3 regions of the Pararhizobium sp. O133 genome follow, and region 1 is predicted to be linked to each of the others. Evidence: predicted binding sites of a transcription regulator. Region 1 holds the regulator's gene; each other region holds the start of a gene.

What was found. Region 1 encodes PhoB, which activates phosphate uptake and scavenging genes when phosphate is short. Its sites were predicted from a motif close to TGTCATNNANCTGTCAT; they were not measured.
Region 2: a site for PhoB is predicted at 1,193-1,209, ahead of ACST81_RS16795 (bifunctional 2',3'-cyclic-nucleotide 2'-phosphodiesterase/3'-nucleotidase). Genes of this name have one in related genera too.
Region 3: a site for PhoB is predicted at 5,096-5,112, ahead of phnC (phosphonate ABC transporter ATP-binding protein). Genes of this name have one in related genera too.

The regions. Positions count from the first base shown of each region.
Region 1 is NZ_CP196426.1:4,399,688-4,410,176, forward strand. Features, by position in the region: gene ACST81_RS21360 (O-succinylhomoserine sulfhydrylase) at 1-983, shown strand, start outside; gene ACST81_RS21365 (CDP-alcohol phosphatidyltransferase family protein) at 1,035-1,643, opposite strand; gene apaG (Co2+/Mg2+ efflux protein ApaG) at 1,739-2,131, shown strand; gene ACST81_RS21375 (Hsp33 family molecular chaperone) at 2,171-3,166, opposite strand; gene argF (ornithine carbamoyltransferase) at 3,442-4,359, opposite strand; gene ACST81_RS21385 (aspartate aminotransferase family protein) at 4,404-5,603, opposite strand; gene ACST81_RS21390 (hypothetical protein) at 5,624-5,872, opposite strand; gene ACST81_RS21395 (GcrA family cell cycle regulator) at 6,039-6,569, shown strand; gene phoB (phosphate regulon transcriptional regulator PhoB) at 6,642-7,325, opposite strand; gene phoU (phosphate signaling complex protein PhoU) at 7,430-8,140, opposite strand; gene pstB (phosphate ABC transporter ATP-binding protein PstB) at 8,220-9,035, opposite strand; gene pstA (phosphate ABC transporter permease PstA) at 9,048-10,370, opposite strand; gene pstC (phosphate ABC transporter permease subunit PstC) at 10,367-10,489, opposite strand, start outside.
Region 2 is NZ_CP196426.1:3,501,064-3,511,552, forward strand. Features, by position in the region: gene ACST81_RS16785 (CopG family ribbon-helix-helix protein) at 1-234, shown strand, start outside; gene rarD (EamA family transporter RarD) at 244-1,182, opposite strand; gene ACST81_RS16795 (bifunctional 2',3'-cyclic-nucleotide 2'-phosphodiesterase/3'-nucleotidase) at 1,392-3,377, shown strand; gene ACST81_RS16800 (DUF5615 family PIN-like protein) at 3,393-3,722, opposite strand; gene ACST81_RS16805 (DUF433 domain-containing protein) at 3,722-3,946, opposite strand; gene cimA (citramalate synthase) at 4,027-5,643, opposite strand; gene pip (prolyl aminopeptidase) at 5,851-6,810, opposite strand; gene ACST81_RS16820 (GFA family protein) at 6,807-7,283, opposite strand; gene ACST81_RS16825 (GFA family protein) at 7,280-7,783, opposite strand; gene ACST81_RS16830 (GFA family protein) at 7,780-8,262, opposite strand; gene ACST81_RS16835 (endonuclease domain-containing protein) at 8,259-8,627, opposite strand; gene cysS (cysteine--tRNA ligase) at 8,870-10,261, opposite strand.
Region 3 is NZ_CP196426.1:606,924-617,412, forward strand. Features, by position in the region: gene phnH (phosphonate C-P lyase system protein PhnH) at 1-436, shown strand, start outside; gene ACST81_RS02865 (carbon-phosphorus lyase complex subunit PhnI) at 439-1,551, shown strand; gene ACST81_RS02870 (alpha-D-ribose 1-methylphosphonate 5-phosphate C-P-lyase PhnJ) at 1,548-2,429, shown strand; gene phnK (phosphonate C-P lyase system protein PhnK) at 2,749-3,525, shown strand; gene phnL (phosphonate C-P lyase system protein PhnL) at 3,732-4,439, shown strand; gene ACST81_RS02885 (DapH/DapD/GlmU-related protein) at 4,436-5,053, shown strand; gene phnC (phosphonate ABC transporter ATP-binding protein) at 5,196-6,032, shown strand; gene phnD (phosphonate ABC transporter substrate-binding protein) at 6,119-7,024, shown strand; gene phnE (phosphonate ABC transporter, permease protein PhnE) at 7,377-8,336, shown strand; gene phnE (phosphonate ABC transporter, permease protein PhnE) at 8,347-9,864, shown strand; gene ACST81_RS02910 (DUF1045 domain-containing protein) at 9,982-10,489, shown strand, end outside.

The sequences.
Region 1 (10,489 bases):
AGCGCATGTGCATGCTGGAAGGCGCCGAGGATGCGCGCGCCACGGCATCCGGCATGGCCGCGGTTTCGGCTGCGATCCTCTGCCAGCTGAAGGCCGGCGATCATATCGTCGCGGCCCGTGCTTTGTTCGGCTCCTGCCGCTGGGTGGTGGAAACCCTGGCGCCGAAATACGGCATCGAATTCACGCTGATCGACGGGCGTTTCCTGGAGAACTGGGAAAAGGCGGTCAAGCCGAACACCAAGGTGTTCTTCCTCGAAAGCCCGACCAACCCGACGCTGGAAGTGGTCGATATCGCCGGCGTCGCCGAGATCGCCAACCAGATCGGCGCCAAGGTCATCGTCGACAATGTCTTTGCAACGCCGCTGTTGCAGAAGCCGCTGGAGCTTGGCGCCCATATCGTCGTCTATTCCGCGACCAAGCATATTGACGGACAGGGTCGCTGCCTTGGCGGCGTCATCCTTTCCGACAAGGAATGGATCAACGAGCACCTGCACGATTACTTCCGCCACACCGGCCCGGCCCTGTCGCCGTTCAATGCCTGGACGCTGCTGAAGGGCATCGAGACGCTGCCGCTCAGGGTGCGCCAGCAGAGCGAGAATGCGTCGCGCGTGGCCGATTTCCTCGCCGAGCAGAACCAGGTCGCCAAGGTCGTCTATCCCGGCCGCAAGGACCATCCGCAGGCCGATATCATCGCCCGGCAGATGAAGGGCGGCTCGACGCTGGTCTGTTTCGATCTGAAGGGCGGCAAGGAAGCGGCCTTCAAGCTGCAGAACGCGCTCGAGACCGTCCTGATCTCCAACAATCTCGGTGATTCCAAGAGCCTGATCACCCATCCGGCGACGACGACGCACAAGAACCTTTCCGAAGAGGCACGCAACGAACTGGGCATTTCGCCCGGCACCGTGCGCTTCTCGGCGGGGATCGAGGACAGCGAAGACCTGATAGAAGATTTTGCCCGGGCACTGAAATCCGTCCAGGCCTAATCATTCCCAGATCGTTCAAGACGCCCGTGTCCTGCCGGATGCGGGCGTTTTCTATGTCCTGAAGCTGGCACGAGCCAGCATCAGCCGCGACAGCGTCGTGTAGAAACAGACAAGCGCGAAGAGGACGGCGATCTCGGGAAACCAGTATGGGAAGAGGCAGAAAGCGAGGAAGACGGCGATCGTTTCGGTCGCTTCGGCAAGGCCGGTGGTGAAATAGAGTGATTTCGCGCCGCGCACATCCGTCGTCAGCCCGCGCCTCTCGGCCATGACGGCAAAGGCGAGGAAGCTCGCGCCGTTGATGTAGAAGGCGAGAAGCAGCAAGCCGCCGGCAACGCCGTTCTCGTACGGATCTGAAAGGATGAAGGCAAAGGGGATGAGGCCGTAGAAGGCGAAGTCGAGGACGATATCGAGGAAGCCGCCGAAATCGGTCTTTGCCGTGGCGCGCGCAACCGCCCCATCCAAACCGTCGCAGATCCGGCTGGCGGCGATTAGAATAAAAGCCGGCATCAATTTGTCGACTATGATGGCGAAGGCTGCCGCGAGCCCAAGCAGGAAACCGGCGACAGTGACGGCATTGGCACCGATGCCACGGGCCGCCAGAGCACGCCCGCCACGGTCAAGCCAAGGATCCAACTGCTTCCTGATAAGGCCGTCGAGCATGCTGTTTCGTATCCTTACAGTTTACCCTATCCGTTATTCTTGAAGAAACCATCTTGCTGTAGAGTATCGCCTATAGACTTGAAAAGGGTTTGCATATGTACCGCGCGCTCACTCGCGATATCGAGGTAACGGTCGAGCCGTATTATCTGGAGGAACAGTCCGATCCGGATGACAGCCGCTATGTCTGGGGCTACCGTATCCTGATCTCCAATCTGTCCGGCAAGACGGTGCGGCTGATGACACGCTACTGGCACATCACCGATGAAAACGGCCAGGTGGATGAAGTCAACGGGCCGGGCGTCATCGGCGAACAACCGGTTCTCAGCCCAGGCGATACCTACGAATACTCCTCAGGCTGCCCGCTCGACACACCATCCGGCGTGATGTTTGGCCATTACTCCATGGAAACCACCGAAGGCGAGGAATTCACAGTCGATATCCCCGCCTTCTCGCTGGATTCGCCCGGCCAGACCCGGACGTTGAATTAAAGCGCCTTATCCAAGATAAAGCGCCCCAATGGCCGCTTTTTACTGTGGCCGGATCTCGGTTGCTTCGAACCGGTAGGTCGTCGAGCAGAATTCGCAGGTGACCGAAACCTTCCCGTCTTCCATCGAATGCTCGATGTCCTCCTGGCTGAGGCTCGCCAGCACGTCGCGCAGCTTTTCGCGTGAACAGCTGCACTTGTCGTAGACAGCCTGCGGCGGATAGACCTTGACGCCACGCTCGTGGAACAGCCGGTAGAGCAAACGCTCGGTCCCGACGGTTGGATCGGTCAGTTCGTCGGCATCGATGGTCTGGACCATGACGCTGGCTTCACCCCAGAGATCGTCGACTTCGAAATCGCCATCCGCATCCGTCGTGTCGCCGTCACCTCCATGCAGGTCGCGCTGGCGCATGCGCTCCGGCGCGTCGGGCAGGAACTGCGCCACCATGCCGCCAGCCCGCCAGCGATGACGCGGCTTGCCGTTTTCATCGCGGTCGAGCAATTCGGCAACGCCGAGGCGCACCTTGGTCGGGATCTGTTCCGACTGGCGGAAATAGACGCCGGCGATCTCCTCCAGGCTCGCACCATCTAGCGGCACGATGCCCTGGTAGCGTTGCATATGGGCGCCCTGATCGATGGTAAAGGCCAGAACGCCCTCCCCCAGCAGCTCTTGCGGCTGGGTCTGGCCGTTATTGACTGCAACCGCCAAGGCTTCCTCGCTGTAACGGGCATAGGCGCGCACACGGTCCGGCGTCGCGAAATCCGCGACGACCAGATCGACCGGGCCGTCGCTCTTTGTCTGAACGATCAGCTTGCCTTCGAATTTCAGCGAGGTGCCAAGCAGGACCGTCAGCACGACTGTTTCGGCAACAAGACGGGCGACCGGCAGCGGATAATTGTGGCGTTCGAGAATGGCATCCAGCATCGGGCCGAGCTGGACGGCGCGGCCGCGCACATCAAGGCCTTCAACCTGAAACGGTACGACGTGATCGTCACCGGCAAAATCGAATTCGCCGAGGCCCGGCATGGTTTCCGTCATCATCTTGCTCCTTCGTGTTCGGCCACAGATGCGCCCGAGGAGCCGAGCCCCGCAGCGACGCGATGTCCGATCTGTTCATTGATCCCGTGCCGTCCCGGTTTGTCCAGAGTGCATCCGGAAAAAGCGGCGGCCGGTCTTGTCGCTTCAGGGTCGAAGCGAACGGATGGTTGGCGTCATCAACGACGATGACCGGTCGCGTGTTCGGCGCCGGTCATCTTTCTGGTCCATAGATCGTGTGCCGCCCGGCCGTTTTCAAGTCGCGTGGGCGAGCCTGCTCACAGGGCGCCGAGGCACCAGGCAAGGACCGACTTCTGGGCGTGCAGGCGGTTCTCGGCCTCGTCGAAGACGACGGATTGCCTGCCGTCGATGACCTCGTCGGTGACTTCCTCGCCGCGATGGGCTGGCAGGCAGTGCATGAACAACGCATCCTTGTCCGCCCGCTTCATCAGCGCCTCATTGACCTGGAAAGGCTGGAAGACATTGTGGCCGCGGGCGCGATGTTCCTGGTTCATGGAGACCCAGGTATCGGTGACCACGCAATGAGCGCCATCCACGGCCTGTTCAGCCTCATGATAGAGCTTGATATTGCCGCCATTGTTGCGGGCCCAGTTGAGGATCTTGTCGTCCGGCTCGGAACCGAGCGGAACGGCCATGTTCATCTGGTAGCCGAAACGGGCAGACCCCTCGACGAAGGAATGCAGCACGTTGTTGCCATCGCCGGTCCAGGCGATCGTCTTGCCCTTCACCGGCCCGCTATGCTCCTCGAAGGTCATGATGTCGGCCATGATCTGGCAGGGATGCGTTGTATCGGTCAGGCCGTTGATGACAGGGACGGTCGCGTGTTCGGCCAGTTCCAGCAGGCGGCTGTGATCGGTGGTGCGGATCATGATGGCGTCGACATAACGCGACAGGACCTTGGCGGTATCGCCGATGGTTTCAGCGCGGCCAAGCTGCATTTCGGTGCCGGAGAGAAACAGCGTTTCGCCGCCGAGCTGGCGCATGCCGACATCGAAGGAAACACGGGTACGGGTCGACGGTTTTTCGAAGATCATCGCCAGCATCTTGCCGGCCAGCGGCTTTTCCGCCGTGCCGGCCTTGGTGGCTACCTTGCGGACGCGGGCGTCGTCGATGATGGTTCTCAGGTCATTCGACGTCATTGCGGAGAGGTCGAGAAAGTGTCTTGTATCGGCCATTCTATTCAAATCCTGTCATTATTCGAGCATGCGGGAAACGTCGTTCAGACTGACGCCTGTCGTCGTTCCACCGTCAGATGCTCGGCCGCCCGCTCGATGCGGGCGAGACCCTCGCGGGCCTCCTCCGCCGTCGTGGTGAGCGGGGGCAGCAGGCGAATGACGTTTTCACCCGCAGGAACGGCCAGCAGGTGTTCCGCCCGGATGGCCTTCAACAGGTCTGCCGACGGCACCTTGGCCTTGATGCCGAGCATCAGGCCATCGCCACGGATTTCCTCGATGACATCGGGGAAGCGATCGGCAAGCGAGGCCAGTCCTTGGCGGAAGACCAAGGCCACATCGCGGACATGCGGCAGGAAATCGTCGGCCAACACGACGTCAAGGACGGCATTGCCGACGGCCATGGCGAGCGGATTGCCGCCATAGGTCGATCCATGCGTACCGGCGACCATGCCGGCTGCCGATTCCTCGGTCGCAAGGCAGGCACCGAGCGGGAAGCCGCCGCCGATACCCTTGGCGACAGCCATGATGTCCGGGGTGATACCCGACCATTCATGGGCAAACAGCTTGCCAGTCCGGCCGACGCCGCACTGGACCTCGTCGAAGATCAGGAGGAGGCCGTATTCGTCACAAAGTGCGCGCAGTTCCTGCAGGAATTCCTTGGGAACGGTGCGGATGCCGCCCTCGCCCTGGATCGGTTCGATCAGGATCGCGGCCGTCTCCTCGGTGATGGCGGCCTTCAGGGCCGGCATGTCGCCGAACGGAACCTGATAGAAGCCCGGAGCCTTCGGACCGAAGCCCTCGAGATATTTCGCCTGTCCACCGGCCGCGATGGTCGCCAGCGTGCGGCCATGGAAGGCGCCTTCGAAGGTGATGATATGGAATTTTTCCGGATGGCCCTTGGCGAAATGGTAGCGCCGCGCCGTCTTGATCGCGCATTCCAGCGCCTCGGCGCCGGAATTGGTGAAAAACGCCTTGTCGGCAAAGGTCGCATCGGTCAGCCGGCGGCCGAGGCTTTCCTGGCCCGGAACCTCGTAGAGATTGGACAAGTGCCAGACCTTCTCGGCCTGCTCCTTCAGCGCCGATACCAGATGCGGATGGGCATGGCCGAGCGAATTGACCGCGACGCCGGCGGCGAAGTCCAGATAGCGGGTGCCGTCCTCGGCGATCAGCCAGACGCCTTCGCCGCGCTCGAACCGAAGGGGTGCGCGGGCATATGTGTCGTAAAGCGGCGTGGCATCGGCCATGGCGCAAGTCTCCTCAATCATCACGGCGTGATTGTCTGGGTCACGTGTTTACACCGGGCTGAGGCCAGCCCTGAAAAATCAAAATGCCGCCTTGCGGCGGCGATGGCACTATCTTCATTTCGCACCGCGATGTCAACAAAAGGCCATGGTTTGCAGCCATTCCCGCGCACCGAACGGCCCGCGAATTTTTTTACGCCACGCTCTTGCAAAAATACCACGCATCGCAAGCAAGTTGGGGAAAACTCGAAAATCGATTCGGCGTGATTCATGGGACTCTTGTCACGGAGTCCCCCGGGCTCTACGTTAATAAACAATTACTAGAACGCATGCGGCGGACCTAGTCACCAAAAGTGTTATCGCGTTTCAACCTCGGATCGTTGCCGGGGTCCGGTGGAGGATTCGACCATCACCAACGCTGTGAATGGAGACATGACCATGAACTGGACTGACGAGCGGGTCGAGAAACTCAAGAAATTGTGGTCCGAGGGTCTGAGCGCGAGCCAGATCGCCGCTCAACTCGGCGGCGTCAGCCGCAACGCCGTCATCGGCAAGGTGCACCGGCTTTGCCTGCCGGGCCGCGCCAAGGCTGGCGGCACCACGACGACAGCTCGCGCAAAGCGCCCGGCACCGGCTGCTCCGCGCACGGCCGGCAACACTTTTGCCTCGCGCATGACCGCGCCCCGCGCTGCAACGCGGACGACCGGCGCTGCCGTAATGAAGGAAGAGGTCGAGATCGACGCGATCGAACAGCGCGAGGAGGCTCCAGCCAGCAATGTCGTCGTTCCGATGTCGCGCCGTCTGGGTCTGACTCAGCTTACCGACCGCACCTGCAAGTGGCCGATCGGCGATCCGATGAAGGAAGAGTTCCACTTCTGTGGCAACGACTCTCCCGATACGTCACCCTACTGCACGTTCCATGCGAAGCTGGCCTACCAGCCGTCCGCGGAACGCCGCAGGGCACGCTGAGGCACAGCGTCACACGCATCAAAAAAGGGGCCGAAATGGCCCCTTTTTCATGTCCGGCCGAAAATTGACAGATCAGCTTTCCAGCGAATATCCGGCGCCGCGCACGGTGCGGATGACGTCCTGCATGTTGGAGAAGTTCAACGCCTTGCGCAGACGGCCCACATGGACGTCGACGGTACGCTCGTCGACATAGATATCGTGACCCCAGACGCCATCCAGAAGCTGGGAGCGCGAGAACACGCGGCCCGGCGAGGCCATGAAGAATTCCAGTAGACGGAACTCGGTCGGCCCGAGGCGCACTTCGCGGGCCTTGCGATGGACCCGGTGGGTTTCGCGGTCGAGTTCGATATCGCCGCATTTCAGAAGCGTGGAGAGGACTTCCGGCTTCGCACGGCGCAGCATGGCCTTCACCCGCGCCATCAGTTCCGGCGTCGAGAACGGCTTGACGACATAATCGTCGGCGCCGGTGGCGAGACCGCGGACGCGCTCGCTTTCCTCGCCACGCGCGGTCAGCATGATGATCGGCAGGCGCTCGGTTTCGGAACGCTGGCGCAGGCGACGGCAAAGCTCGATGCCGGACACACCCGGCAGCATCCAGTCGAGGATCAGCAGGTCGGGAAGACGCTCCTGCAGGCGCATTTCGGCTTCGTCACCACGGTTGATCGTATCGACTTCAAACCCTTCGGCCTCAAGGTTGTAGCGCAGGAGGACGCTCAGCGCCTCTTCATCTTCAACAACGGCAATTCTTGGCAGCATAGTCCATGAGCTCCTTGGCGCCCGGTCCACCTGGCATGCCGAGCGGCTCCAGCGGCCGCGCGCGCCTTCACGTAAGAATCGGCTTACTTATTTGTGCGACGCGATCAGTTTCCGACCGCACCGACGGTGTTGGCCGTGTCGTCCTTCGGCCGCTCGCCGACCAGCTGCGCGCCGGTCGCCATGTAGTAGATCGTCTCGGCGATGTTGGTCGCATGGTCGCCGATGCGCTCGATGTTCTTGGCGCAGAACAGAAGATGGGTGCACGGCGTGATGTTGCGCGGATCTTCCATCATGTAGGTGAGAAGTTCGCGGAACAGCGACGTGTAGATCGCATCGATCTCGCCATCGCGCTCGCGGATGCTGTTGGCCTTTTCAGGCGAACGCGACGCGTAGACATCGAGAACTTCCTTGAGCTGAACGAGAGCAAGCTCGGCCAGGTGTTCCAGGCCACGGGCCAGCTGACGCGGCAGGGTCGAGCTGGCAACGGCGATGACGCGCTTGGCGGTGTTCTTGCCGAGGTCGCCGACGCGTTCCAGGTCGGCGGCGATGCGGATCGAGCCCATGATTTCGCGCAGGTCGGCCGCCATCGGCTGGCGCTTGGCGATGGTGATGATCGCCTTTTCGCCGATCTGGCGCTCGGCATCATCGAGAATGGCGTCGTCGGAGATAACCTTCTGGGCGAGCGCCAGGTCGGAATTGACCAAAGCGCGCACGGATTCGGCAACCATCTGCTCGGCCAGACCGCCCATTTCGGAGATGCGGCGGGTCAGGTATTTCAGATCTTCGTCATAGACGGAAACGATGTGTGTAGACATGATTGTTTTTCCTCGTGATCACAATCCAATTGGGAAACAGCCGCCTCCCCGAACGCCGGGCAGGCCACGGGACATATCCTCAGCCGAAGCGGCCCATGATGTAGTCCTGGGTGCGCTGATCATCCGGGTTTGTGAACATCTTGTCGGTGTCGTTTTCCTCGACGAGATTGCCGAGGTGGAACATGGCGGTGCGCTGCGACACGCGGGCGGCCTGCTGCATCGAATGCGTCACGATGACGATCGTGTAGTTGGTGCGCAGTTCGTGGATCAGTTCCTCGACCTTGGCGGTCGCGATCGGGTCCAGTGCCGAGCACGGCTCGTCCATCAGGATCACTTCCGGGCTGACGGCGACGGCGCGTGCGATGCACAGGCGCTGCTGCTGGCCGCCGGAGAGACCGGTGCCGGATTCATGCAAACGGTCCTTCACCTCGTTCCAGAGGCCGGCCTTCTGCAGGCTCTGCTCGACGATCTGGTCGAGTTCCGCCTTGGTGCGGGCGAGACCGTGGATCTTCGGACCGTAGGTGACGTTCTCGTAGATCGACTTCGGAAACGGGTTCGGCTTCTGGAAGACCATGCCGACGCGGGCACGAAGTTCAACGACGTCGATGCTCGGATCGTAGATATCGCCACCATCGAGCGTAATCTTGCCGGTAACGCGGCAATTATCGATCGTGTCGTTCATGCGGTTCAGCGTCCGCAGGAAGGTGGACTTGCCGCAGCCGGAAGGGCCGATCAGCGCGGTCACGGTGTTTTCGCGGACATCCAGGTTCACGTCGTACAGCGCACGCTTCTCGCCATAATAGACCGAAACGTCCTTGCCGATCATCTTCAACGGGACAGTGTTCATTTTCTGGTCCAGCGCCTTTTCAACTGCTGCTTCTGACATCATGTTCATGTTCTTACCTCACTACCAGCGACGCTCAAAGCGACGCCGCAACAGGATTGCGCCCAGGTTCATGACGACGAGGAAGATCAAGAGGATCATGATCGCACCCGACGTCCGTTCGACAAATGCACGTTCGGCTTCGTTGGCCCACATATAGATCTGCACTGGCAGTGCCGTGGACGGCTCCATCGGCGAGCCGGGATAATCGACCACGAAGGCGACCATGCCGATCAGCAGAAGCGGCGCGGTTTCGCCGAGCGCATGCGCCAAGCCGATGATCGTGCCGGTGAGAACGCCCGGCATGGCGAGCGGCAGAACGTGGTGGAAGATCGTCTGCATCTTCGACGCACCGAGGCCAAGGGCGGCCGAGCGGATCGACGGCGGAACCGCCTTCAGCGCGGCGCGGGTGGCGATGATGATCGTCGGAAGCGTCATCAGCGTCAGCACCAGGCCACCGACCACGGCGGCCGAACGGGGCATGCCGGCGAAGTTGATGAAGATCGACAGGCCGAGCAGACCGTAGACGATGGACGGAACGGCCGCGAGATTGTTGATGTTCACCTCGATCAGGTCCGTCAGGCGGTTTTTCGGGGCGAACTCTTCAAGATAGATCGACGCGCAGACACCGATCGGCAAAGCCAGCACGAGCACGATCAGCATCATGTAGAGCGAACCGAGGGCCGCAACGCCGATACCGGAGGCTTCAGGACGGCTCGATGCGCCATAGGTGAACAGGCCTGTATTGAACTCCTTGGCGAGCGCACCACTGTCGGACAGGGTCGCCATCCATTTGATCTGCTGATCCTTCACCTTGCGGTTCGCCTCGGCGACCGTCAGGTCGATCTGCCCCTTGTTGGCGCTGTCGATATTGCCTTCAGCCAGAAGCGATACGTTGACGGTGGTGCCGATGATCGCCGGATCGGCAACAACGAGATCGCGCAATTGCGTGCGGGCGCTTGCAGACACCATTTCCGTCGCCTTCTTGACCAGCGCCTTGTCGGCCGGGTCGATGGCAAGCACCTTGACGAGGGCATCGCGGACCAGAAGAGGATAGTTGGCAGTCATCAGCTTGGCGGGATTGGTGCCACGCTCGTTTTTCGGATCGATGATCTTTTCGGAGAACTCGATCGGCAGGGTGATCGCCGTCTGCTGGAAGGCGGTGTAGCCCTTGGAAACGACTGTCCAGAGAAGCACGAACAGGAAGAACAGGCCGATCAGGATCGCGGCGAAGCCATAGGCCTGGAAACGGCGTTCGGCTGCATAGCGCTTCTTGATGCCGATATCGCGTCTTGCCTGGGCCGGGCGCTGAAACGTGGACTGTACGGAGGATGTAACGTCGGTCATTCGTACTGTTCCCGATATTTGCGCACGATGTAGAGTGCATAGATGTTGAGGCAGAGCGTTATGGCGAACAGGGTGATACCGAGCGCGAAGGCCACCAGGGTCTGCGGCGAGTTGAACTC
Region 2 (10,489 bases), 900 kb from region 1:
GACAGCAAGAACCGCATTTCCGAAGACCTTAGCCGCCGCATCGACCGGCTGGCTGCTCGCTCGACCTTGACACGGGAGCGCATCATTGAGGATGCGCTGTCGCATGGTCGTTCGCTCGCTTGGCAGGAAAAGTGGATTGCCGGGGTCGAGGAAGGCATCGACGACGCCGACAACGGCGCCTTTGCCAATCCCGATGAAATCGCGGCAGTGCTCAACAAATACGGCCAACCGTAAAACGGCCTTTTATTCCGCCGGCTTCGGCATCTCGGCTCGGCGGGCGCGGCTTTCCATGATCATCGAGGTTGAATAGACCGCGAGCGCTACCCAGATCAGGATGAAGGCGATCAGCTTCGATGTGCCGAAGGGCTCGTGGAAGACGAAGACGGCGATGATGAAGATCATCGTCGGGGCGATGTATTGCATGATGCCGATGGTCGAAAGCCGCAGCAGCTTGGCGCCGTTGGCATAGATCATCAACGGGATGGCGGTGACGATACCGCAGGCCATCAGCCAGAGAACATCAGCAAAGCCGGTGTCGCCGAAATGCCCCTGCCCCGTGACTTCCAGATAAACGATATAGCCGAGCGCGGGCACGCTCAGCAGCAGGACTTCGAGGAAGAAACCCTGGTTCGGTCCGACCGGCAAGGTCTTGCGGAAGAAGGCATAGAGCCCCCAGGACAGCGCCAGCCCGATCGACACCCAAGGCAGGCCGCCGGCATCGAAGGCAAGCACGACGACGGCGACGGCGGCCAGGCCAATGGCGACGATCTGGGCCGGATTGAGCTTTTCCTTGAGCAGGACCGCACCGAGGAAGATCGAAAAGAGCGGGTTGATATAGTAGCCGAGCGCCGTTTCCAGCGCCCGTCCGGCACCGATCGCCCAGACATAGATGCCCCAATTGACGGTGATCAAAATCGCGGTCAGCGTCGCCATCTTCAGCATGCGCGGCGAGCGCAGCGCGGCCTTCACGTCGCCGGTGCGCCCAAGCCAGATCAGGATGGCGCCGGCGAGAGGAACCGACCAGACAATGCGATGCGCCACAACCTCGAACGCCGGGATATGGGCGACGGCCTTCATGAAGAACGGCAGGAACCCCCAGAGCAGATAAGCCGCCAAGGCGAAAGCAAAGCCGCGAGGCGAATCGCCATTTTGCACCGCAGGCACCTGTTTTTCATCCGCCATGGCGTTATCCCGTCATATTTTTATCGTTCGGCCGTCCTACTCCAAAGACCGGTGATCAACCAATTCATTTCCGTGAACCTTGCTGCAGAAACGCTGACAGCAGCCTTTGGCGGGAAGATCGAAAATGTCAGATTTTGCGGGGTGCAATTCCGCGATTGGCACCTTAGGTTTGAACCCGGGAAAAGACAGGCCAGACAAAGGGAAACCACATGTCCTCCATGCTCGCGCTCCACCCGATCAGCCGCCGCGCCTTCCTGAGCGGCGCCGCAGCCACCTCCGCCCTCGTTCTCCTGCATCCATTCGCCGCCCGCGCGGCCGCCAACCAGGCGCATCTGCGGATCATGGAAACGACCGATATCCACGTCCACGTCTTCCCTTACGACTATTACGGCGACAAGCCCAACGACACGCTGGGTCTCGCCCGCACCGCCTCGATCGTCGACGCCATCCGCGCCGAGGCTGGCAATTCGTTCCTCGTCGACAACGGCGATTTCCTGCAGGGCAACCCGATGGGCGATTACATGGCCTATCAGCACGGCATGAAGGAAGGCGGCGTCCATCCGGTCATCAAGGCCATGAACGTTCTCGGCTACGAGGCCGGAACGCTCGGCAATCACGAATTCAACTATGGCCTCGATTATATGTTCAAGGTGCTTTCGGGCGCCAACTTCCCTTACGTCTGCGCCAACCTGACGAAGGGTCAACTCGCCTCCAATCCGAAGGATGACGACCTGTTCTTCAAGCCCTACACGATCGTTGAAAAGACGATCACGGATGGTACGGGAGCGGCCAGCGAACTGAGGATCGGCATTATCGGCTTTGTTCCCCCGCAGATCATGCTCTGGGATATCAAGAACCTCGAGGGCAAGGCGCAGACGCGGGATATCGTCGAAGCGGCCAAGGCCTGGGTGCCCGTCATGAAGGAGGCGGGCACCGACATCATCATCGCGCTGTCCCATTCCGGCATCGACGGTTCCGGCCAGAGCGAGCGCATGGAAAATGCCTCGCTCTACCTCGCCGGTGTCGAAGGCATCGATGCGGTCTTTACCGGCCATCAGCATCTGGTCTTCCCCGGCCCGAAGAGTTTCGACGGCATCGAGGGTGTCGATCCCGTCAAGGGGACGCTGCTTGGCAAACCGGCGGTCATGGGTGGCTTCTGGGGCTCGCATCTCGGCCTGATCGACCTTCTGCTCGAAAAGGACGGCAACAGCTGGAAGATCGTCGATTTCACCACCGAGGCGCGGCCGATCTATCACCGCGAGGACAAGAAGGTGGTGGCGGACGTGCCGGATCGCGCCGACGTGCTGGCCGCCGCCTCCGCCGAACACGAAGCGACGCTCGCCTATGTCCGCACGCCGGTCGGCAAGACCTCGGCGCCGCTCTATTCCTATTTCGCGCTGGTGGCCGACGATCCCTCGGTGCAGATCGTCTCCAATGCGCAGACCTGGTACATCAAGGACATGCTGAAAGACACAGAGTACAAGGACCTGCCCGTGCTTTCGGCGGCGGCTCCCTTCAAGGCGGGCGGACGCGGCGGCGCGGATTATTACACCGACGTGCCGACCGGCGACATCGCCATCAAGAACGTCGCCGACCTCTATCTCTATCCGAACACGGTCCAGGCGGTCGTCATCACCGGGGCGCAGGTCAAGAACTGGCTGGAAATGTCGGCAGGGATGTTCAACACGGTCGAGCCCGGCGCCAAGGACGTGCCGCTGCTCAATGCCGGCTTCCCCTCCTACAATTTCGACATAATCGACGGCGTCACCTACCAGATCGACCTTTCCCAACCGGCCAAATACGATGCCGACGGCAATGCCGTAAACCCCGATTCCAACCGCATCCAGAACCTGTCTTTCGACGGCAAGCCGATCGATCCCGCCCGGAAATTCGTCGTCGCCTCCAACAACTACCGCGCCGGCGGCGGCGGCAAATTCCCGGAGATCGCCAGCGACAAGGTGGTCTTCGCCGCCCCCGACACCAACCGCGACGTCATCGTCCGCTACATCATCTCAGAGGGGACCATCAATCCATCGGCCGACGGCAACTGGAGCTTCAAGCCGATCGAAGGTGCGACCGCCATCTTCGAAAGCGGTCCGAAGGCGCGCGGCCTGATCGCCGACGTGAAGGGCGTCAAGATCGAGGATGCCGGCGATGGGGCGGATGGGTTTGCGAAGTTCAGGTTGGTGTTGTAGCCGAGGATTGCTTCGTCAAACGACCTCGATCAATGTTTCGCCGCGTTCGACCGCAGCGGCGACTGCCGGTAGAACTGCTTCGAACCGAATGAGAAGCTCTTGGCGGCGTGTATTGGGCCATCTTATCCAAACGATTGCCGGGCTGATTTGCGTCAGAACCTTGCGCTGGGCAAAGTCCTCATCCTTCGTGATGATAACCCAGCCATCTGTCAGAGCGTACTCCCAAATCAGCCGATCGGCTGCAGCCTGCATTCCCTTGTCGGCCACATGCACCGCCTCGTAGCCGCGCGCGGAGATCCAACGCGCGAGTGCCGGTGGCAATTGGGCATCGACAAGGACACGCATCACGCGACGCGAAGGACGGGATGATCGCTTTGACGAGAGGCATATTCCAGCGTTGCCTGAATATCGCCCATTTCAAGCACGGGATAATCCTCAAGAATTTCAGCGGGGCTAGCTCCCGCTGCCAAAAGATCAAGCACATCCTTGACGCGGATACGGAGGTTTCGAAGGGTGGGGCGGCCGCCGCATTGCTCCGCATCGACGGTAATCCGATGGATTTCACTCATTTCACTTCCTCGATATTGTCTGGCCGCATAGTCCAACAATCATAGCATGGCGCAAACGGGCGGTCGCCTCCCCTTGTCTCCTACTCCGCCGCAGCCAACCCCGCCTGATCGCGGTTCTTCAGCAGTTTGAAGACGATCGAATCCATCAGCGCCTGGAAGGATGCATCGATGATGTTGTCGGAAACGCCCACCGTCCACCAGCGGGCACCGGTGCCATCGACCGATTCGATCAGCACGCGGGTAATCGCCTCCGTGCCGCCATTGAGGATACGGACCTTGTAGTCCACCAGTTCCAGATCCTCGATCTCCGACTGGTAGCGACCGAGATCCTTGCGCAACGCGAGATCGAGCGCATTGACCGGACCGTGGCCTTCGGCGACGGACATCGTGGTCTCGCCATCGACCGATACCTTTACCACCGCTTCCGACACCGTCTTGAGAACACCGTTGGCATCGAAGCGACGTTCGACCATGACACGGAAACTGTCGACCAGGAAGAAATCCGGCACCGAGCCGAGGATACGCTGCGCCAGGATCGCAAAGCTGGCATCGGCGCCCTCATAGGCATAGCCGGTCGCCTCGCGTTCCTTGACGATGGCGATCAGCTTGTCGAGCTTCGGATCATCCTTGGAAACGAGGATGCCACGCCGTTTCAGCGCGTTGATGAAATTGGCCTTGCCGCCCTGGTCGGAGACCATGACCTTGCGCAAATTGCCGACGCTTTCCGGCGTCACATGCTCGTAGGTGCGCGGGTCCTTCAAGAGTGCCGAGGCATGGATGCCGGCCTTGGTGGCGAAGGCGGAGGCGCCGACATAGGGCATCTGGTGATCGGGCGAGCGGTTCAGCAACTCGTCGAAGGAATGCGACAGCTTGGTCAGTTCCTGCAGCCTGTCGGGGTCGATCGATGTTTCGAAACGGGTGTTATAGGTCTCCTTCAGCGCCAGCGTCGGGATCAGCGTCACTAAGTTGGCATTGCCGCAGCGTTCGCCGATGCCGTTGAGCGTGCCCTGGATCTGGCGGACGCCGGCCTCGACGGCGGCGAGCGAATTGGCGACCGCCTGGCCCGTATCGTTGTGGGCGTGGATGCCGAGATTGGCGCCGGGGACACCATGGGCGATGACGGCGGCGACGATATCGCGGATTTCCGGCGGCTGCGTGCCGCCATTGGTGTCGCACAGCACGACCCAGCGCGCGCCGGCGTCATAGGCAGTCTTGGCGCAGGCCAGCGCGTAAACCGGATTGGCCTTGTAGCCGTCGAAGAAATGCTCGCAATCGATCAGCGCTTCCTTGCCGCTGGCGACGACCGCCTCGACCGAGGCCTGAATGGACTCGAGATTTTCCTCGTTCGAACAGCCAAGAGCGACGCGGACATGATAATCCCAGCTCTTGGCGACAAGACAGATCGCGTCGCTTTTCGCCTGCAAGAGCGCCGTCAGGCCCGGATCGTTGGACGCGGAAACGCCGGCGCGCTTGGTCATGCCGAAGGCGACGAAACGGGCAGCCTTGGTGCGCTTCTGGTTGAAGAATTCCGTATCGGTCGGATTGGCGCCGGGATAACCGCCCTCGACATAATCCATGCCGAAATCATCCAGCATCGCCGCAATGGCGATCTTGTCCTCGACGGAAAAATCGATACCCGGCGTCTGCTGGCCGTCGCGCAGCGTCGTGTCGAAGAGGTGGATGCGTTCGCGGGTCATTGGCGCGCCTCCGACGTAGATACACTTCGAGTTTGCCGTGACTTTCCCCCCTCTGTCGGCGACGCCGACATCTCCCCCATAAGGGGGGAGATTGACCGCAAACTTTTTGCGTCCCTAGCGTTACCTTGGGAAAAGAATGATCTCCCCCCTTGTGGGGGAGATGTCACGAAGTGACAGAGGGGGGTGCAAACGGCATGCACTGTCATCTCACACCTTCCCCACGAACCGGTCCGTCGCCCGGATGAGCCGGTCGAGGATACCCGGTTCCGAATAGGCGTGGCCTGCCCCCTCGATCAGGTGGAAATCCGCTTCAGGCCAGGCCTTGTGCAGCGCCCAGGCATATTTCGCCGGGCATGGCATGTCGTAGCGGCCGTGGACGATGACGCCGGGGATGCCGGTGAGTTTGTGGGCGTCGCGCAGCAGTTGGCCTTCGTCCAGCCAGCCGGAATTGACGAAGAAATGGTTCTCGATGCGGGCGAAGGCATGAGCGTATTCCTCCTCCTCGAACGGCGTCGAGGTGGCAGGTTCCGGCAAGAGCGTGATGGTCTCGCCTTCCCAGATGCTCCAGGCTTTGGCGGCATCGAGGCGCGTCTGCCGGTCTGGACTGGTCAGGCGCCGATGATAGGCATGCATCATTTCATGACGTTCGTTTTCCGGGATCGGCGCGATGAAGCGCTCCCACTTGTCCGGGAACATTTCCGAGACGCCGAACTGATAGTACCAGTCGAGTTCCCCCTTGGTCAGCGTATAGATGCCGCGCACGATCAGCGCCGACACCCGCTCGGGATGCTTTTCGGCATAGGCGAGCGCCAGCGTCGAGCCCCAGGAACCGCCGAAGACCAGCCATTGTTCGGCACCGGCCATTTCGCGCAGGCGCTCGATATCGGCGACCAGATGCCAGGTCGTGTTGGCTTCGAGCTCGGCATGCGGGGTCGACTTGCCGCAGCCACGCTGGTCGAACAGCGTCACGTCGTAAAGTGCCGGATCGAACAGGCGGCGATGGCTTGGCGAGATCGTGCCGCCGGGACCGCCGTGCAGGAATACGGCGGGCTTGGCGCCGGGCGTGCCTGCCTTTTCCCAATAGATGACATGGCCGTCACCGACATCGAGATGGCCGGAGGCATAGGGTTCGATTTCGGGATAGAGCGTGCGCAGTTCAGATGTCATAGATTCAATCCGTTCGCCGGCCAGGCGGCAGTGTCATGATCGGGATGCTGGAAGGAGATGATGTGTTCCTGCTGCGAATAGAAGTCGGGATCGTTATGGACGGGCTGATCGAAGATCGTCTCGACCCAGGGCAGCCTGGCGGCATAATTGACCTGGATCTGCGGCGCAAGATCGGAGCGATCATCGAAGGCGCCGATGGCGATCTCCAGCCCGCCGGGATGGCGATAGGTCAGCGGCGTGCCGCAGGATGCGCAGAAGCCGCGATCGACGTTCACCGAGGACTGGAAGTAGCTCGGTTGCGTGCGGGTCCATTCGACACCGTCCTTCGGCGCTGTGACCAGCGCGGAAAAGAAGCCGCCGAACTGCTTCTGGCACATGCGGCAATGGCAGATCGACGGGCGGCCGAGCTCACCCCTGATCCTGAAACGCACGGCGCCGCACTGGCAGCCTCCGGTTCGAATGGTCTCGCTCATGGCAGGTCTTCCTCCGGTGGCCAATGGTCGGTGTCGTAATCCGGGTGCTGGCGGTTCGATTCGAAAATGGCGAGATGCCGCTCAGCCCTTGTCTTCTTGCGTGCATCCGTTTCGCCGCCGGGCAGGCCTGGCAAATTGCCAAACCACGGCATGCGCGATTCCACGCCCGACTGCTTCAACGGTCGGACATCGTAGGGATCATCGAGCGAGCCAAGCACGATATTGATGAAATCGGCGCCGGGCATGTCGTAGAACAGCGGCGTGCCGCAGGCGGCGCAGAAACCGCGCCGGGCGAGATCGGATGACTGAAACCAGTTCGGCTCGCCGCGGGTCAGGCTGAAGGAGGCGCGGGACGCATTGGCCAGAGGCATGAAATAATTGCCGGCCGCCTTCTGGCACATGCGGCAGTGACACAGATGCGGATCGCCGAGCGTGCCTTCCGCCCGGTAGCGCACCGCGCCGCATTGGCAGCCGCCGGTATAGATGCGGGCAATGCTCATCGCGCGTCCTCCGGCGGCCACGTTTCGGTGTCATGATCGGGATGCTGGTAGGAGACGAGGTGGGTGAGGAAGGAGGCCGCATTCTGGTCCGCCATCGTGTCCTCGCCTGGCAGACTGGCGATGCCATCGACATAGGGCAGCTTCGCCTCGATGCCCCACTGGATTCTGGGTGTGATCCTTTCCGGATGATCGAAGGCAGCAATCGCCAGGCCGACACCATCCGGCGCCTCGAAGCTGAGCGGCGTACCGCACTCGCCGCAGAAGCCACGCCTGACGAAATTCGAGGACTGGAAGAATTTCGGCACACCGCGCGTCCAGGTGAGCTTCGCCTTTCCGACGGTAACGAGCGGCGCATAGAAATTGCCGAACGCCTTCTGGCACATGCGGCAATGGCAGACGGAGGCATCGCCGAGTTCACCTTCGACATGGAAACGCACGGCACCGCACTGGCAACCGCCGGAATTGATGGCAGTGGTCATGGCCAATCCTTTCCGAGAACCTTCAGGATGTGCAGGCAGACGCCATCGATATCCTTCAGAACATCGTCGTTCCAGAAACGCAGCACAGCCCAGCCGTCCGCTTCGAGGCGTTTTGTCCGCATGGCGTCATAGGCGGTATTCCGGTCGCTTGCGTGCTGCAATCCATCGAGTTCAACGACCAGACGCTGCTCCGAGCAGGCAAAATCAACGATATAACCTGCAATGGGCATCTGGCGCCGGAAGCCGAGCCCCACGAGGCGGTGAGCGCGCACGGCGTTCCAGAACTTCAGCTCCGCGTCAGTGAGTGCGTTGCGCATGCGGCGCGCATTCGCACGAGCTTTCGGGGGGATTGGCGTGTGTGGCAAAGTACCCCCCTCTGTCACTTCGTGACATCTCCCCCACAAGGGGGGAGATCGGTCATGGTGAGCTTTTTGGCCCAAACGATCATCAACAGGCTGCAAAACAACCACGTTTGAATCAAGCCGGTCTGGCTTAGCAAACATCTGACACTCTTGTTTAAAGACGCGGCCGCCGCAAGCTCCCGATCTCCCCCCTTGTGGGGGAGATGTCACGAAGTGACAGAGGGGGGTAACCACAGCAGAAAACACTACCGCTTCACCTCCCAAGTCGTCACCCGTTCGCCGGTCGCAGCGTCCCTGCCGTCCTTGAGCTGGATGCCCTTCGCCGCCAGATCATCGCGGATCTTGTCGGCCTCGGCGAAATTCTTCGCCTTCAGCATTTCCAACCGCATGGCGACCAGCGTTTCGACGGCGGCGGCAAGCGCGTCGTCGATCTCGGCTTCCTTCGGCAGGACGCCGAGCAAGGCGGCGCTGGCTGAAAAGACCGGCAATGCGGCCGGATCGGCATTGGCCGCCTGTGCCAAGGCATGCAGGGCCTGCACCGCAGCCACCGTGTTCAGGTCGTCGGCGAACGCATTGAGCACCGAAACGTCCGGCGTCGCGTCGCCCGCCTTGCCGGCCGGCCACTTCGACAGAAGACGCTCCGCCTCCTCCAGCCGCTTCAGCGAAAAATCGATCGGCTCGCGGTAATGCGTCATCAGCATGGCCAGACGCAGGACAGCACCCGGCCATTTGCGGCCGCCGAAGGTTTCGGTGTGCAACAGCTCATGGATGGTGACGAAATTGCCCTCGGACTTCGACATCTTGCGGCCTTCGACCTGCAGGAAACCGTTGTGCATCCAGACATTCGCCATCACGTCGGTGCCGTGGGCGCAACGCGACTGGGCGAGCTCGTTTTCATGGTGCGGGAAGATCAGGTCCAGCCCGCCGCCATGGATGTCGAAGGTTTCGCCGAGATAACGCTGGCTCATCGCCGAGCATTCGATATGCCAGCCGGGACGGCCCCTGCCCCACGGGCTTTCCCAGCCGGGCTCTTCGGCGGAGGAGAGTTTCCAGAGCACGAAATCCTGCGGGTTCTTCTTATGCGCCTCGACCGCGACGCGGGCGCCGGCCTGCTGCTCGTCGAGATTGCGCTTCGACAACTGGCCGTAGTCGGCCATCGACCGCGTGTCGAATAGCACTTCGCCCTCGGCCGGATAGGCATGCCCCTTGGCGATCAACGCCTCGATGATCTCGATCATCTGGGTGATGTTTTCAGTGGCACGCGGCTGGTGCGTCGGTTCGAGGCTGCCAAGCGCCGTGGCATCATCCAGGAACTGCGTTTCCGTCTTTTCCGTTACAGCGCGGATCGCTTCGTTCAGCGGCAGGTTCGGGAAGTCCCGCAACGCCCGTGCGTTGATCTTGTCGTCGACGTCGGTAATGTTGCGGACATAGGTCACATGGCTTTCGCCATAGACATGCCGCAGCAGCCGGTAGAGCACGTCGAAGACGATGACCGGGCGGGCATTGCCGATATGGGCGAAGTCATAGACGGTCGGGCCGCAGACATACATGCGGACGTTTTTGGGGTCGATCGGCGCGAAGTCCGTCTTTTCCCGTGTCAGCGTGTTGTACAGTTTCAGTTTCGGCTGCCCGTTCATCCCAATCTCCCAATCCACAGTCGACCAAACACACGCCATCGCCCCGGCTGGACCCTCGCGTTGTCATCTTTGATTTTTGAGAGACGAAAACGGCCAGGCCAGCGTTTGGGCTAACGAATAATAATCCGGCAGATGCTGCAGATAACCGTTTTCATGGCGAGCGTTATCGCGCTTCGCCCCTTCAAGGTCAAGAGGTCAGGCGCGCTCCAGCATCATATGTTGGGATAC
Region 3 (10,489 bases), 840 kb from region 1:
GACGCTCTGCGACGACGGTACGCCCGTCTGGCTGAGCGCCGCGCTTGCTGGCTCGACGGTTCCCGCCTGGCTCTCCTTCCATACCGGTGCGCCGCTGACCGGTGTGCGGCCGGAAGCCCGGTTCGTCTTTGTCGAGGCGGGCGGTCTCGTGCCCGGTTTCGATCAGTTCGCGCTCGGCAGCCAGGAATATCCCGACCGTTCGGCAACGCTGGTGCTGGAAGTCGCCGCCCTTCAGGGAGGCCCGGCCTTCACCGCGACCGGCCCCGGTATCCGTGATGCGGTCACCATCGCACCGTTGGGGCTGCCGGATATCTTCCTGACGCTGTGGAATGAAAACGGGGCGATCTTCCCGCGCGGCATCGACCTGATCCTCGTGGCCGGCACCGACATCCTGTGCCTGCCGCGCACCACCAAGCTTCGCCGTCGGGAGGTCTGACCATGTATGTTGCCGTCAAGGGGGGCGAGGCCGCCATCGCCAATGCGCACCAGCTGCTCGCCGATCGCCGCCGTGGTGATCGCTCGCTGCCGGCGATTTCGATCGACCAGATCGTCGCCCAGCTCGGGCTTGCCGTCGATCGCGTCATGGCCGAAGCCTCGCTCTACGACCGTGAACTGGCCGCACTGGCCGTGCGGCAGGCGCGGGGCGACATGATCGAGGCGATCTTCATCCTGCGCGCCTACCGCACGACGCTTCCGCGCTTCGGCATGTCGGTGCCGGTCGATACTGCCGCCATGAAGATCGAGCGCCGCGTCTCGGCAACCTACAAGGACCTGCCTGGTGGCCAGTTGCTCGGCCCGACCTTCGACTACACCCACCGTCTGCTCGATCCGTCGCTGCTGACCGACGCGCCGGTTGCCGAACCGCTGCGCCGGCCCGCCGACGAAGGGTCGATGATGCGCGTCTCCGATATCCTGTCGGGCGAAGGGCTGATCGAGGGCGATGGCCAGATGCCGCAGGACCATGTGCCGGGCGACCTGACGCGCGAACCACTGGAATTTCCGCTGAACCGCGATCTGCGCCTGCAGGCCCTGGCCCGCGGCGATGAGGGCTTCCTGCTGGCGCTCGCCTATTCCACCCAGCGCGGCTATGCCCGCAGCCATCCCTTCGTTGGCGAAGTGCGCATTGGTGCCGTCGAGGTGGAGCTGGATATTCCCGAGCTCGGGTTTGCGGTTTCGCTGGGGCGTGTCCAGGTAACCGAGTGCCAGATGATCAACCAGTTCCAGGGCTCTGCCAAGACGCCGCCGCAATTCACCCGCGGCTACGGCCTCGTCTTCGGCCAGAGCGAGCGCAAGGCGATGGCCATGTCGCTCGTCGATCGGGCCTTGAGGGCGGAAGAATTCGGCGAGGATATCGTCGCGCCGGCGCAGGACCAGGAATTCGTCATTTCCCATTCCGACAATGTCCAGGCGACCGGCTTCGTCGAGCATCTGAAGCTGCCGCATTATGTCGATTTCCAGGCCGAGCTTGATCTCGTTCGCCGCATGCGCGCCGAATACGAGGCAAGCAAAGCCGGTAACACATCCACCGATCTGCCGGAGGCCGCACAATGAGCGCCGCGCTTGCCGCCTACAATTTCGCCTATCTCGACGAACAGACCAAGCGGATGATCCGCCGGGCGATCCTGAAGGCGATCGCCATCCCCGGTTACCAGGTTCCCTTTGCCTCGCGCGAAATGCCCATGCCCTATGGCTGGGGCACGGGCGGGGTGCAGGTGACGGCGGCGATCCTCGGGCCGGACGACGTACTGAAGGTCATCGACCAAGGCGCCGACGACACCACGAATGCGGTGTCGATCCGCGCCTTCTTCCAGAAGGTCGCCAATGTCGCGGTCACCACGAAGACGCGCGAGGCGACGATCATCCAGACCCGCCACCGCATTCCGGAGGAGACGCTGACCGCCGGCCAGACGCTGGTCTATCAGGTGCCGATCCCCGAACCGCTGCGTTTCCTCGAGCCGCGCGAGACCGAGACCCGCAAGATGCATGCGCTGGAGGAATACGGCCTCATGCATGTGAAGCTTTACGAGGACATCGCCCGCAACGGCCATATCGCCACCACCTATGCCTATCCGGTCAAGGTCGAGGGGCGCTATGTGATGGACCCCTCGCCGACGCCGAAATTCGACAATCCGAAAATGCATATGTCGGAGGCGCTGCAATTGTTCGGCGCCGGTCGCGAAAAACGCATCTACGCCGTTCCGCCCTATACCGAGGTCGTCAGCCTCGACTTCGAGGACCATCCGTTCGAGATCCAGCATTTCGACAGGCCCTGCGCGCTCTGCGGCGCAAGCCAAGTCTACCTCGACGAGGTCGTTCTGGATGACAAGGGCGGGCGCATGTTCGTCTGCTCCGACACGGATCACTGCGAGGACCGTCGTGAACACGGCCATGCCGGCGAAATGCTGGCGCGGCAGGAGGCGGCGGAGTGAGAGTTCCTTCTCATGTCTCTGACGTCTTGGAAAAGACCCCTCCCCAACCCCTCCCCACAAGGGGGAGGGGCGTAACTTGCGGCACTGTCCTCGCGCCGATCTGGCCACAAGCGAGCCGCAAGTCACGGCCGTCCTTTGTGACGGTGTTTCCGTGTCTTCCAAAATCTCCAGCCCTGACGGTTCATGCAGCCGATAATCGACAGAACGCCCGTCCTCAGACCAAAGCAGTCGCCGAGGTTGCGGCAGGGTTAGCCCCTCCCCCTTGTGGGGAGGGGTTGGGGAGGGGTCTTTCTTCAGAAAATCTTGCCGAGGTACGTCCATGACCGACACCCCCCTTCTCAAAGTCAACGATGTCTCGAAATTCTATGGTAGCCGCATCGGCTGCCGGAATGTTTCCTTCGAGCTCTGGCCGGGCGAAGTGCTGGCGATCGTCGGGGAATCCGGATCCGGCAAGACGACGCTTCTGTCCTGCCTGTCCACCCGGCTGATGCCGAGTTCCGGGATCGTCGAATACCATATGCGCGACGGCCAGTACCGGGATCTCGCCCGCATGGGCGAGGCCGAGCGGCGCTTCCTGATGCGCACGGACTGGGGCTTCGTTCACCAGAATCCGGCAGACGGATTGCGCATGACGGTGTCGGCTGGCGCCAATGTCGGCGAAAGGCTGATGGCGGTCGGCGGCCGGCACTATGGCAAGATCCGCGCGACCGCCGCCGACTGGCTGGCCCGCGTCGAGATCGAGGAAGACCGGATCGACGACCAGCCGCGCGCCTTTTCCGGCGGCATGCGCCAGCGTCTGCAGATCGCCCGCAATCTGGTGACCTCGCCCCGCCTCGTCTTCATGGACGAGCCGACCGGCGGCCTTGATGTTTCGGTGCAGGCGCGCCTGCTCGATCTCGTGCGCGGCCTCGTTCACGATCTCGGCCTGTCGGCCATCATCGTCACCCATGACCTTGCCGTCGCCCGCCTTCTTTCGCACCGGATGATGGTGATGAAGGATGGCTTGGTCATCGAGCAGGGGTTGACCGACCGGGTTCTCGACGATCCGCGCGAGCCCTATACCCAGCTTCTCGTGTCCTCCATTTTGCAGGTTTGAAAAAGGGTGAGTTGAGAGGTCGGCTTCACCCCCCTCTGTCGGCGACGCCGACATCTCCCCCACAAGGGGGGAGATCAGCCGACACCTTCGGTCGCCAAATGGGAAAAGAACAATCTCCCTCCTTGTGGGGGAGATGTCACGAAGTGACAGAGGGGGGCGAACCCCGATCTCTGTGCCAACGGACCATGTATGCAAAGGAACATGCTATGCCGACGCCTCTCGTCGTTTCCGAAGTCGCCAAGAGCTTCACGATGCATCTGCGCGACGGCATCACCCTGCCGGTCGTCTCCGGCGTCTCCTTCTCGGTGAAGAGGGGCGAATGCGTCGTGCTCGGCGGCCCGTCCGGTGTCGGAAAGAGCTCGATCCTGAAGATGCTCTACGGAAATTACGCCGTCGACAGCGGCCAGATCCTGATCGAGCATCGCGGGCATCTGGTCGATCTCGCCCATGCAGCACCCCGTGCCGTACTCGACGTGCGGCGTGATACGCTGGGCTACGTCAGCCAGTTCCTGCGCGTCGTGCCGCGCGTCTCGGCGCTCGACGTCGTCGCCGAACCGCTGTTGGCGCGCGGTGTGGCACAGGCCGAGGCTCGGGAGAGGGCTTCCGAGCTTCTCGCTCAACTCAACCTGCCGCGCGAGCTCTGGCAACTGCCGCCCGCCACCTTCTCCGGCGGAGAGCAGCAGCGCGTCAACATTGCCCGCGGCTTCATCACCGATCACGCCATCCTGCTGCTCGACGAGCCGACGGCCTCGCTCGATGCGGTGAACCGCCGCGTGGTGGTCGAGATGATCGCCGCCAAGAAGGCCGAGGGCGTTGCCCTCCTCGGTATCTTCCATGACGAGGAGGTGCGCGACGCCGTGGCGGACCGTATTCTCGACGTCTCTGCGTTTTCGCCGCGAAAGGCCGCCGCATGAGCCAGAAACTGACGGAAGAACCGACGATCCATCCGACCGCCACCGTCAGCCAATCGACGCTCGGCCGTTACTCGGAAATCGGCGACCGCTGCCGCCTCGACGAGGTCGAGTTCGGGGATTATTCCTATATCGAGCGTGACGGCTCGATCTGGTGCGCGACGGTCGGCAAGTTCGCCAATCTCGCCGCCTCCGTGCGCATCAACGCCACCAACCATCCGACATGGCGCGCGACGCTGCACCACTTCACCTACCGCGCCTCCAACTATTGGCCGGATGCGGACATGGAGCAGGATTTCTTTTCGTGGCGTCGCAAGAATCGCGTCTTCATCGGCCATGATGTGTGGGTCGGTCACGGCGCGACGGTGCTGCCCGGCGTCACCGTCGGCAACGGCGCGGTGATCGGTGCCGGAGCCGTCATCTCGAGGGATGTCGCGCCCTACACGATCGTCGGCGGTGTTCCCGCCAGGCTGATCCGCGAGCGCTTCGGCGCCGATATCGTCGCGCGCTTTGAAAAGCTCGCCTGGTGGGACTGGGATCATGTCAGGCTGCGCGATGCGCTCGACGATTTCAGGATGCTCGACGCCGACACCTTCCTCGTCCGTCACAATGCCTGATGAAATGGCACTGCAATCCCCGCGCCGGCGGGGATCGTGGACTGTAACAAAACCGACACCAATCTGACATTCCCCCTTCATCAAGCCGCTTTAAGGCATGTCACGTACCGATGACCGGTGTGGCTGCCAGAGGACGACTGCCATGTTTCAGCTGAAGAATGTAACGCGTCAATTCGGCAAAAAGATCGCCGTCGATTCAGTGACCTTCGATATCCCGCAGGGACAGATGGTCGGCATTATCGGCCGGTCGGGCGCCGGCAAGTCGACGCTGCTGCGGATGATCAACCGCCTGAACGACGTCTCGTCGGGCTCCATTCATTTCGGCGATCTCGAAGTCTCGTCACTGCGCGGTTCCGCTCTTCGCAGCTGGCAGCGCGATTGCGCCATGATCTTCCAGCAGTTCAACCTCGTGCCGCGCCTCGATGTGCTGACCAATGTCCTGCTCGGACGTCTCAATCATCGCTCCACCGTGCTCAGCATTCTCAACATGTTTACCCGCGAAGAGCGGATCATGGCGATCGGCGCGCTGGAGCGGCTCGGCATCGAACAGACGGCGCTGCAGCCCGCCGGCACGCTGTCGGGCGGCCAGCAGCAGCGCGTTGCGATTGCGCGTGCGCTGATGCAGCAGCCGAAGATGCTGCTTGCCGACGAACCGATCGCCTCGCTCGATCCGCTGAACGCCAAGATCGTCATGGATGCGCTGCGCGACATCAACGAGCGCGACGGCATCACCGTTGTCACCAACCTGCACACGCTGGATACGGCGCGCAATTATTGCGAGCGCATCATCGGCATGGCGCATGGACGCGTCGTGTTCGACGGCCAGCCGCAGGACCTGACGGCGGCGGCCGTCGCCGAAATCTATGGTTCGGGCGCCGATCTCGACGAATCGATGACCTCGACCAGCATCCATATTCCTGCCGCGCAGGACAATACGAAATCCGCTGGCCTCAAGCCGCTGGCGCTGGCCGGCCTGTAAAAGGCGTCCTGGATCGAGTGCCCGCGTCAAGGGCAGATTTTTTAACCGAATGTGAGCCGGCTAAATCCGGATAACAGGAGAAGACCATGTTGAAGACAACACTCTTGAGCGCCGTTGCGCTCGTCGGCCTGATGGGCCAGGTTCAGGCCGAAGACCTCAAGGAATTCCGCGTCGGCATCATCGGCGGCGAGAACGAAGCCGACCGCCTGCGTAACTTCCAGTGCCTCGGCGATCACCTGAAGACCGCCCTGAATGTCGAGAAGGTCTCCTTTTTCCCGGCCGCCGACTATGACGGCGTCATCCAGGGCCTGCTGGGCGGCACGCTCGATTTCGCAGAACTCGGCGCTTCCGGTTATGCCAAGATCTACCTCGCCAAGGCTGACGCCGTCGAGCCGATCCTGACGACCGAGCAGACCGACGGTTCGACCGGTTATTATTCGATCATGGTTGCCCGCAAGGACAAGGGCTTTACCAAGATCGAAGACCTCAAGGGCAAAAAGATCGGCTTCGCCGACCCGGATTCGACCTCGGGCTACCTGATCCCGAGCGTGACCCTGCCGGAAACGATCGGCATGCCGGTCAAGGAGTATTTCGCTGAAACCGGTTTCGGTGGCGGCCATGAAAACCTCGTTCTCGAAGTCCTGAAGGGCACGTTCGATGCCGGCACGACGTTCGGTTCGGGCATTGGCGAGTTCAAGGAAGGCTACACTTCCGGCAATCTGCGCAAGATGGTCGACAAGGGCATCCTCGACATGAACGACCTGGTCGAACTGTGGCGCTCGCCGCTGATCCCGAACGGCCCGACCGTTGTTCGTTCCTCGCTCAGCGCCGACGTCAAGGCCAAGTTCAAGCAGTTCATGCTCGACCTGCCGAAGACCGACGCAGCCTGCTTCGCAGCTGTTGAAGGCGGCGACTACAAGGGCTTCGTCGAAGTCAACGCCGACTTCTACAAGCCGATCATCGACGCCCGCAAGGCAACGATCGGCGGCTGATATCGGTTGAAGCCCCGGCCGGGTAGCCGCGTTGGTGGACCGGCCCCTCACCCTAGCCCTCTCCCCGCAGGCGGGAAGGGGTGTCGCATATGAAAAAGTCCCCTCCCCAACCCCTCCCCACAAGGGGGAGGGGCTTAACCCGCGGCCCCGGCCCGTCGTCTGAAGCGAGAGGGCGGCGGCTGGGTCTCTCCCCCCTTGTGGGGGAGATGGCCGACAGGCCAGAGGGGGTCTTTTTCCATATGCGATTGCCCCGTCGTTCACGGGGAGACGGTGGCCGAAGGCCGGATGAGGCGCGCGCCATGCGCGATTGCCTTGCAGCGGCCGGTGTAGTCCCTTATTTTCCGGAGATGTCATGGCGTCAGCGCTTTCCCCGACCCTGAGTGACAATGGAGCGGTGGTCGAACGCCACTGGCGCGAGCTCAATCTCCGCCGCCGCACCTATACGTTTCTTGGCCTTGCGCTTCTTGCCGTAACGTTGTCCGGTTCGCTCTGGTTCGCCAACGAGACGAATGCCGGCAAATTCTTCGACCGGCTTCCCTATTTCTTCGATTTCGTCGGCGATCTTGTACCGCGCGACGGCGCTGAAATCGGCCGCGCCCTGTTCGACCTGCCGTCGCCTTATGACGATGGCAGCCTGAAATACAATTATCCCGAGGGCCGGGTCTATCTGACGGACACGATCTACGTGCCCGAATATATCCACAAGATGCTGGAAACGCTGAATATCGCGATCTTTTCCACCATCTTCGGCATGTTCTTCGGCTTCATCCTCTGCTTCTTCGCGGCGCGCAACATGATGCCCAACCCCTGGGTGCGCGGCCTTGCCCGGCGCTTCATGGAAATCCTGCGCGCCTTTCCGGAAGTGGTCATTGCCGGCTTCTTCCTCGCCATCCTGTCGCTCGGGCCGATCCCGGCCATGATCGCCGTATCGATCCACACGGTCGGCGCGCTGGGAAAACTGTTCTTCGAGGTCGTCGAGAATGCCGACATGAAGCCGGACGAGGGCCTGAAGGCCGCAGGCGGCAACTGGATCGAGCGCGTCTGGTTCGGCATCGTGCCGCAGGTCCTGCCGAATTTCATGAGCTATTTTCTGCTGCGCCTGGAAATCAACGTGCGCGCGTCGACCATCATCGGCGCCGTCGGCGGCGGCGGCATCGGCGAACCGTTGCGTCTGTCGATCAGCCAGGGTCATGAGGCCAAGACACTCGCCATCATTCTCCTCCTGTTTTCGACGATCATCGCCGTCGACCAGTTTTCCGCATGGCTGCGCCGTCGCCTCGTCGGCGACCAGGCCTTCCAGCTCGCTCAATAAGGGGCCGATCATGACCACAAGCACCCTGATGAGCGCCGCGGAGATGGATGCGATCGCCCACCGCCATCCGCACCTTTTGACCGGCTCGAAAGCCAAGCGTATCCGCTCCCTGCTGATCTTCGCCGGCATCGCGCTTTACATGATCTACAGCTGGTGGTTCTTCTCGATCGGGCAGGTGCTGACCAATGCCAACTGGGGCATTGCCGGCACCTATCTTGCCGACTGGGTGTCCTATGAGGTGCGCCCCGATATCAGGATCGCCGGGGATGGCGCGATGCAGGTCGTCTATCCGCGCTTCTCGCCGCTCGGATCCAATGCCAAGCCGGAATGGGTGACGATCGAGACGAAGATGATGGAGCGCGTCGCCGAAGCGCCGGCCGCCACGCAGCAACAGCAGCAAGCGCCGGCGAAGAAATCCGCTTTCAACTTCATGGCGCCGAATGCCGCGACCGCAGGTTCTGGCACCGAGGCAGCCGCCGCGACCGAGATCCGCATGGAAGAAGTCGTCAGCCGCGCGATTGTCCGTTTCGGCAACACCGCCAGCATCGACGTCGCCGATGGAAATGTCACCGCCGTTTATGACGGGCAGACCCTGTTGATGCGGCTCGATCCGGAAAAGGGCGTCGAGCCGGAAGGCGCGCTGCCCGCCTGGGCGACGCAGAAGCGGCCCGGCGAGAAAATCCAGCTTGCCTTCGGCATCACCGGCTGGGCCGAGGTCGATGTCGAAAAGATCAGCATCCACAATCGCTTTCCCGGCTGGGCGAATTTCATCTTCGACACCAACTCGCCTTTCTTCGGCAAGCCGTTCGGTGAGGTCATGAGCCTGATCGCCAGCGGCGATCGCATCGATCCGGCCCACTCGAACCTCGCGCTTGCCTGGGACAACATTCTCTACAATTCTGAGTGGCAGCATCTCGACGTCTGGACCAAGCTGCTCCAGACCATCGTCATGGCTTTCGTCGGCACGTTGTTTGCGACCGTCATCGCCTTCCCTTTGTGTTTCCTTGCCGCCCGCAACATCACCCGCAACGGCGTTCTCAACCAGGTGACGAAGCGGCTATTCGATTTCCTGCGCTCGGTCGACATGCTGATCTGGGCGCTGTTCTTCACCCGTGCCTTCGGCCCCGGGCCGCTCGCCGGCATGTCGGCGATCTTCTTCACCGATACCGGCACGCTCGGAAAGCTCTATGCCGAGGCCTTGGAGAATATCGACGACAAGCAGCGCGAAGGCGTCAAATCGGTCGGCGCCGCGCCGCTTGCCGTGCAGCGTTTCGGCGTGCTGCCGCAGGTCCTGCCGGTCTTTGCCAGCCAGGCGCTCTATTTCTGGGAATCCAACACCCGCTCGGCGACCATCATCGGCGCTGTCGGCGCCGGCGGTATCGGCCTGAAACTCTGGGAAGCGATGCGGACGAATTCCGACTGGGAAAACGTCGCCTATATGGTTATCCTGATTCTCATCGTCGTGTTCATCTTCGACAGTGTTTCCAACGCCCTGCGTTCGCGTCTGATGGGCCAGAAAACACATTGAAAAGGGTGGCGGATCTCCGCTTTCCATCACGATAATGTCATGAAAAGGGGGTAGCGACGGCGTCACATCGGCACCGTCCGATCACCGCTCCCGTGACATCTCTGCAGGGAATGACCAGTGCGCTACGCATTCTATATTTCGCCCGACGAGGACGCTCCGCTGACGGCCGCAGCCGAGCGCTGGCTGGGCGCAAACCCGTTCACGGGCGAGACTCGACCCCTTGAGCCGCAGGGTGATTTCAGCGCGGATGAGCTGACCGCACTCACCGCCGATCCGCGCCGCTACGGTTTTCACGGAACACTGAAGGCACCGTTCGAGCTTGCCCCCGGCACCAGCGAATCGGAATTGCTCGATGCGTTCGCGACCTTCGCCGAGACCTGCATTCCCTTCCGCATTCCGGAGGTGGTGCTGGGCCAGCTTGGCCCGTTCTTCGCGCTGGTGCCGGCGGTGCACTGTCCCGACCTGCAGGGCTTTGCCGACGCCACGGTGCGGCATTTCGCGCGTTTTCGCGCGCCTTTGTCCGAGGCCGATATTGCCCGGCGCAAGCCGGAGACGCTGAGCACGCAGATGCGCGGCAACCTGTTCGACTGGGGCTACCCCTACGTTTTCGAGAGCTTCCGCTTCC